3 regions of the Rothia sp. P4278 genome follow, and region 1 is predicted to be linked to each of the others. Evidence: riboswitches for the same ligand, from Rfam matches in the RefSeq annotation. Region 1 holds a riboswitch; each other region holds the start of a gene.
The links. Region 1 has a riboswitch for thiamine pyrophosphate ahead of ACN085_RS08315 (ECF transporter S component). Riboswitches for the same ligand answer to the same signal wherever they lie in the genome.
Positions count from the first base shown of each region.

Region 2: it holds a riboswitch for thiamine pyrophosphate, as region 1 does, so the genes downstream of both, ACN085_RS02630 (bifunctional hydroxymethylpyrimidine kinase/phosphomethylpyrimidine kinase) here and ACN085_RS08315 (ECF transporter S component) in region 1, are expected to answer to the same signal.
Region 3: it holds a riboswitch for thiamine pyrophosphate, as region 1 does, so the genes downstream of both, thiO (glycine oxidase ThiO) here and ACN085_RS08315 (ECF transporter S component) in region 1, are expected to answer to the same signal.

Region 1 covers NZ_JBLXXU010000004.1:30,412-32,671, forward strand. The annotation lists gene ACN085_RS08305 (DUF4235 domain-containing protein) at 1-231, opposite strand, end outside; gene ACN085_RS08310 (thiol-disulfide oxidoreductase DCC family protein) at 509-877, shown strand; TPP riboswitch at 1,229-1,331, shown strand; gene ACN085_RS08315 (ECF transporter S component) at 1,387-2,013, shown strand; gene ACN085_RS08320 (ABC transporter ATP-binding protein) at 2,018-2,260, shown strand, end outside.
Region 2 covers NZ_JBLXXU010000001.1:589,670-591,929, forward strand. The annotation lists gene ACN085_RS02625 (MBL fold metallo-hydrolase) at 104-796, shown strand; TPP riboswitch at 888-988, shown strand; gene ACN085_RS02630 (bifunctional hydroxymethylpyrimidine kinase/phosphomethylpyrimidine kinase) at 977-2,260, shown strand, end outside.
Region 3 covers NZ_JBLXXU010000001.1:390,991-393,250, reverse strand. The annotation lists gene thiO (glycine oxidase ThiO) at 1-1,095, opposite strand, end outside; TPP riboswitch at 1,088-1,202, opposite strand; gene thiE (thiamine phosphate synthase) at 1,261-1,959, shown strand; gene ACN085_RS01750 (hypothetical protein) at 2,007-2,260, shown strand, end outside.

The DNA.
Region 1 (2,260 bases):
GGTCTCAATCTTGTGCTGGGCACGGGTGATGGATACCTTGATGAGGGTGCCTACCAGGCCGGTGATCAGTGACCAGAGGATGATGTCGCGCCATCGTTCTTCCTCATTGGGGTTGTTTTCTGGCGGTTCGTTGCCGGTGATGCGAACCCAGCTAGCGGCTAGTACCTTGTTGGCCAGGGCGATACCGCCTAGAGAGGCGGCCGAGCCTGCAATTTTTGTGAGGGGGTTCATGAGGGATCCCTTCTGTTGGTGTGGCGGGCCGGATGGCCCCTTGCCCTAAGACTATCAGTACTTATTGTTAGGGTGTGAGTTGCCCGCTAGGGTTGGGGTATAGGGCAGGCAAAGTGAGCGCGGTCTGCTCCTGATGACTGAAGAGCTTATCAGGGGCTTAGGTAGGTGTTCGGGCAAGGGGGGGGGGGGGGAAATCCTCACGGTGCTCCTGGTGGGGCCATGCCCTGTATTTTATGGATGTATGGCCTAGGCTGATAAACAAGATGGAGGTTTTTAGATGAAAGAATTGTTTATCTTTGATGGAAATTGTGGTTTTTGTACGAAAACCGTTGATTATCTTATTAAACTAGACAGAAATAAGCTGGTGGATTTTATTCCTTACCAGGTGTTTGAAAAATCTAGCGAGCAAGAATATGCGTGTGATTTTAGTAAGTCTATTGTTTACATAAAGAACCGTCAGTATTTTACTGGGGCAAGGGGTTTTATGAAGTTTTTAGATAGAATTACCGGCCTGTCGCTGTTCTCAAGAATCTATGATTTTCCCTTGCTGGGTTCCTGCATGGAGGCCGTTTATAGACTTGTCGCTAAGAATAGGAGGTACCTTCCAGGAACTACCCCTTGGTGTGATAGGCAAGATAATTGCTAGCCCTAGAGTATTTAAAGAGTAGTTTTTATAGACACGAGTCTGATTATAAAAATAGAAACTCCCAGTTTCGGTCTTATTTTTTCACAATGCCTGGAATGAATGGATAGTAACCAGTGTTGTGCTGGGGGCCTTTATTCAGCCGCTGTAGTGGAATGTGGAGGGCGCGGCAGTTCACCTTCCTTACCGTCGATGGGTGGATCATGAGCCACCTCATGATTGCTGTAGCTTATGCACAAAGACACTAGGGAAGTCCCGCAGCCTGGATAACTGTTCATTTTTCGTGGGTATCCCGGCTTGCTCTATACTGGAAGGGTTCCATGCTTGGGACCCCGCTCTATGCCGGCGGGTAACCATAAACGACAGGGGAGCGCCAGACTGGCGCTGAGAGTGCACATGCAGACCCTCCAACCTGATCCGGTTAGTACCGGCGCTAGGGAGTCGAAGTAAATAGGCGTACCCAGGTGCGCCGGTGCATGCCCCCTTTGCTGTTCTCACCAAAGGAAGGCTTTATGTCCAAGAAATCCGCGCTCACCTGGCGCGTCAACGATATCGTCGTAGCATCGGTGCTGGCCGTAGCTTGCGCCCTGATCTTCTGGCTCTGGTCAAATTTTGGCTACTCCGCCATCACTACCACCCTAGCCCTGGCCCCTGAATACTCCCCCTTAGCCGGGGGTGTCTGGCTACTTGCGGGTCTGCTGGGGGCCCTGGTCATCCGCAAACCCGGTGCAGCCCTTTACACCGAGATTCTGGCGGCAGTCATCGAGGCCCTCTTGGGCACCCACTACAACTTCACTGTAGTAATCTCTGGCCTAGTTCAGGGCCTGGGTGCTGAGCTGATATTCCTGATCTTCTTCTACAAGGTCTGGAACCTCGCCACCGCCATGCTGGCCGGTTTAGCCTCAGGTGCCGCTATGGGGATCTCAGAAATCATCATTTACTATGCCGGTGAGATGGTGGGTCAAAAAGCAGTCATCTATGTTCTGTGCTCTATGATCTCGGGCCTGGTTCTGGCCGGTCTGGTCTCCTGGTTGCTGGTGCGCGGTCTGGTCTCAACCGGCGCGCTAGATTCCCTGGCAGCAGGGCGGGCCGCTCGCAGGCCTTCCCGCCGGGGCGGACCAGCCAGCTCAAAGGGCTAGGGCGTTGACCGCAGAAGATCATCAGCTTGCGTCCCCCGGCCCAGAGTCAAGAGGCCGGGGGGCCCACTTCCGGGCCCGGGAGTTCGGGTGGCACTACCCGGGGCGGCCCAAGCCCACTTTCTCTAACTTGACCTTCGAGATTGAACCCGGTCAGAAGGTGCTCCTGGTGGGCCCCTCCGGTGCTGGTAAAACCACCCTGCTCCAGGCCTTAGGTGGCCTGCTAGAAGACGAAGACGGCCAATCCCAG
Region 2 (2,260 bases), on a different contig from region 1:
AAGAGCCTATGCCTGATGGCCTTCGGATCAGCTCCACCTTGCGCAATATTTCAAGCTCCACAACCACTTCACGAGCGAGGGGGCGGGCCCTAGAATCACTAGTATGACAGAAACCGGAACTCTCCATGCCTCTACCCCACTGATAACCATCCGTAGCATAGCTGTCTCTGAGATGAACAACAAGGTCTACCTGCTCACCCATAAGCAAAGCGGGGCCCAGATTCTCATTGATGCCGCAGATGATTTTCCCGCTATCCAAAAGTTCACTGAGGCCGCACTCGCCACTGACTCACCCGCCCAAGTCGGTCAGCCCGGCTCCGGAGTCCTTGCACTAATTACCACACATTCCCACTGGGACCATATCCGGGCTTTGCCTGATGCAGTTGCCGGGTGGTCACCCGCCACCTACTGCGGTTCGGCCGATGCCGATGCTATTGCGGAACAGGAAAGTACACGTATTGAGCATCTGCTCAACGGCGGGGAAAACCTCAATCTAGCAGGTATTGAGCTTGAAGTCATCAGCCTGCGCGGGCATACTCCCGGGTCGATTGCTCTTGCCTATCGGGACCCCAGCGGAGAGCACCCCGTCCTCCTATTCACCGGTGATTCCCTCTTCCCCGGTGGGGTAGGCAAGACCCGGGCTCCGGAAGATTTCGCCCAGCTCTTGGCCGATGTTTCAGCGCGTATCTTCTCCCAATATGACGATGCCACGGTCGTTCTGCCCGGCCACGGGGACACCACCACCCTGGGTGCTGAGCGGCCTCATCTGCCCGAATGGAAAGAAAGAGGCTGGTAAGCGCAGGGCTAGCTGAAATCTTAAAACAACTGAACACCAAAGCCCTAAATTTTTATTGTGTTCGGCTTCACCAGCTGTTAGCATAAAACCGATATTTGGTTTGGGGTGCCGCTGGCAGCAGAAGCGGCTGAGATTAGACCCACAGAACCTGCTCTAGTTAGAACTAGCGAAGGGAAACCCATGCGCCGTCCTCTGCCTGCGCCTCTTGCTCATAGCACTTCCGCTCTCGAAACGTCAGTACCCAACGTGCTCTCTATCGCGGGGACGGACCCCAGCGGAGGGGCCGGCGCGCAGGCTGACCTCAAATCAATTGCGGCAGCAGGCGGTTACGGCATGAACGCGGTCACGGCCCTTGTCGCCCAAAACACTCAGGGCGTCAGCGCTGTCGAGGTTCCGCCCGCTGACTTTCTGCGAGCGCAACTCGATGCCGTCAGCGAGGACGTTCGCATTGATGCAGTCAAAATTGGCATGCTAGGCTCTGCTGACATCATCGACACTGTAGCCGCATGGCTCGATAGCAATCCACAGCAGCTTGTTGTGCTTGACCCTGTCATGGTCGCAACCAGTGGGGACCGTCTGCTGGAAACCGAGGCGGAGGATGCCCTACGCCGATTCCTAAAGTACGCCACGGTTATCACCCCCAATATCCCAGAGCTAGCCATTCTGGCCGAAGACTCAGAGCCAGATACCTGGGATTCTGCCTGTGCTCTCGCCCAGGTAGTCGCCGAACGCTACCAGGTCGCAGTTATCGTTAAGAGTGGGCACCTACCGGGTGACCAAGCGGGCAACGCAGTGGTCACTACCCAAGGAACCACAGCCGTCTTCAGACAAAAGAAAATAGATACCTCCAATACTCACGGCACCGGGTGCAGCCTTTCTGCTGCGCTCGCTACACGACTGGCAACAGGGGCAAGCCTTGAAGCAGCCCTGGAATGGACTTCAACCTGGCTTCATGGAGCAATCTCAACCAGTCACCACCTCAGCGTGGGGCAGGGGCACGGACCGATCAACCACTTCTGGCGGCTCTGGGAACAATCACGGGTAGCGGATGCGACGCCGGTAAAACTCGGAGACTTCGAAGCGACCACTAGGCCGCCTCAGATATCGGCGGCGGGCCCGCAGACCAAACGGCTCTGGGAACTCACCGGCCAGATTTGGGACTCAATCTGTGAACTCCCCTTTATCCAGCAGCTTGCATCCGGCACGCTGGCCACTGCAGACTTCACCTTCTACCAGGACCAGGACGCACTCTATCTTTCGAGCTACTCCCGGGCACTTGCTACCCTTAGTGCTAAGGCTCCCTCATCTGCTGAACAGGTCTTCTGGGCGCGAGGGGCGGCGGAGTGCATTGAGGTCGAATCCAGTCTTCACGCTGACTGGCTGGGGCCAGACTATATCAGTGCAGGCCCCTCCCCTATCACCAGGGCCTATACAGACTTCTTGACCTCATCCGCTTCTGTCAAC
Region 3 (2,260 bases), on a different contig from region 1:
TAGCAGAGCGCCGGTGATTGGCTGGCCCCGGTGGGTGAGCTGGCCGATGAGGGGGATGTCATCGGGGGTTCCCGGTCGGGCGCGCGCTGTGGCCTCGTGTATTTCGAGTTCGCTCAGGGCGGGCACGAGTTCGTGGGCGTCGCGCAGGAGCTGGTAGATTCCGCCTGCGCTCAGTCCGGTTTGCTGGTCTTCTCGCATGGTGGCTCCTAGGACCAGGGTGTTGTCCTTGCGCGGAACCAGGTAGACGGGGTTGCCCCGGACAACCCCTCGGATGGTCCGGGTGAGGAAGGGCCGTTGGTGGGGCGGGACCGTTAGGCGCAGAATATCGCCGTGGACGGGCCTCAGCGGCAGACTTTCTAGCGAGTCCGGGCCGTGCAGTTGGGTTGCGGCAAGCCCGTTGGCAACTACCACTTGGGTGCTGGCCATGCTCCCTTGGTTCCCATCGGCATCAACCCAGCTCACACCGGTAACCGTACCGTCTTCTAGGGTGATGCCCTGCGCACTTGCACGAATAACCCTTCCCGCAAGCTCTTGGTCAAGGGCACGCATCAGGCGGCGTGGGTCTATCTGGTGGTCTTGGGCTATGGAAACGGCTCCGGCTAGCGAGGGGCTGAGGACGGGTTCACGGCGGCGAGCAGCTCGGGCTCCGATGGGCTCTGGTGTGAGCCCCAGTTCTTGCTGGTAGGTGGCAAGTTCAGTCAGGTGCTGGGCATCGGCCCGGTCAAAGGCCAGCACAAGGGTTTCGGTGGGCCTCCACCCGACGCTCTGGCCGCTAGTGGCCTCTAACCTTGCGACAAATTCGGGGTAGAGCTGGGCGGAGGTACGCATCAGCGGGAGCAGGGCCTCTTGGCGGTACTGCACTTCTGAGATAGAGGCCAGCATTCCGGCGGCGGCAAAGGAGGCACCGCTACCCCGGTGCGGGTCTAACACAATGGGTTGCCGTCCGGCCTGGAGCAAATGCCAGGCTGTACTGAGCCCGATGACTCCCCCACCGATAAGGACGATGTCGGCCTGCTTGGGTGGTGTCGCTTCAGGGTCTTGCCCCGAAGAACCTATCCTTGGTTCCTTCTGGCAGTTGAGCAGGGTACTGGACATGGTGAACAGATCCTTCCGGCGGCATGACCCGCATCAAGTTGACGGTCGGCTTTCGCCCTCTCAGCGCGCTTTGGGCACAGGTGCCGCGCGCTCCCGTATGTTCTGCCCCTAGTATAGGAAGTAACAGTGTCTGAAAAAAATAGATACGTGACTCGGGAGGTAAAAATGCCCCAAAAGAATTTTGTTAACGTCACAGAGCCGTCATATACGCGCGCTCAAGGCCTTGAATTACTGGCCGCGGCTCAGCTCTACCTGTGCACTGATGCGCGCACCGAGCAGGGGGACCTCACAGAATTTTTGACCAAGGCTTTTGACGGGGGCGTGGATATTATCCAACTGCGCGATAAGACCCTGCCGGTCAATGAAGAACTTGAAGCACTCGCGCTACTAAAAGAGATTGCCCACCGGGCGGGCAAACTTTTTGCAGTCAATGACCGGGCCGATATTGCCGCACTGGTAGGGGCAGATATTTTCCACATGGGCCAGACCGATCTGACACCCAATCAGGCCCGTAGTTTGCTAGGCCCCGATGTGATCTTGGGCCTATCAACGCACACACCGGCCCAGGGTCTAGCAGCTTTTAGTCACCCCGACGTTGACTACTTCGCCTGCGGCCCGGTCTGGGAAACTCCCACCAAGCCCGGCCGTCCGGCCGCTGGCCTAGACTACATCAGCTACATCGCCGCCCAGCAACCGCGCAAACCCTGGTTTGCTATTGGCTCTATCAACCAGGAAAGCCTGCCGCAGGTGGTACAGGCAGGAGCCAGCCGGATCGTCGTGGTTCGCGCCCTCATCCAGAGTTCCGATGTTTCTCAGGCCGCTCACCAGCTCCGCCTGAGCCTGCCTCCACTACTCGGGGCATAAGATAACCTGGTAATTCAGCAAGCAGGCAAGGGAAAAGGGGCTTTTCGGTGTACGGTCTTCTCGATGATGTTCTGGGGCACGATTTTGTGTGGCGAGATATCACCTGGCGGGAGCGCGCCCCGGTTCTGACAGTTGAACCTCTCCAAGCCGGTGAGCCAGCGGGGCAGGTTCATACCCTACCTATCACTCCGGGAGCCTTCCTAGGGGTTCGGGTTCTCCAGCCCGGGGAAGAATCTGCGGGAACCTACTGCACCGGTTATGCCCAAGCCAAGACTGATGGACCTGGTTTTACTCACCTGCC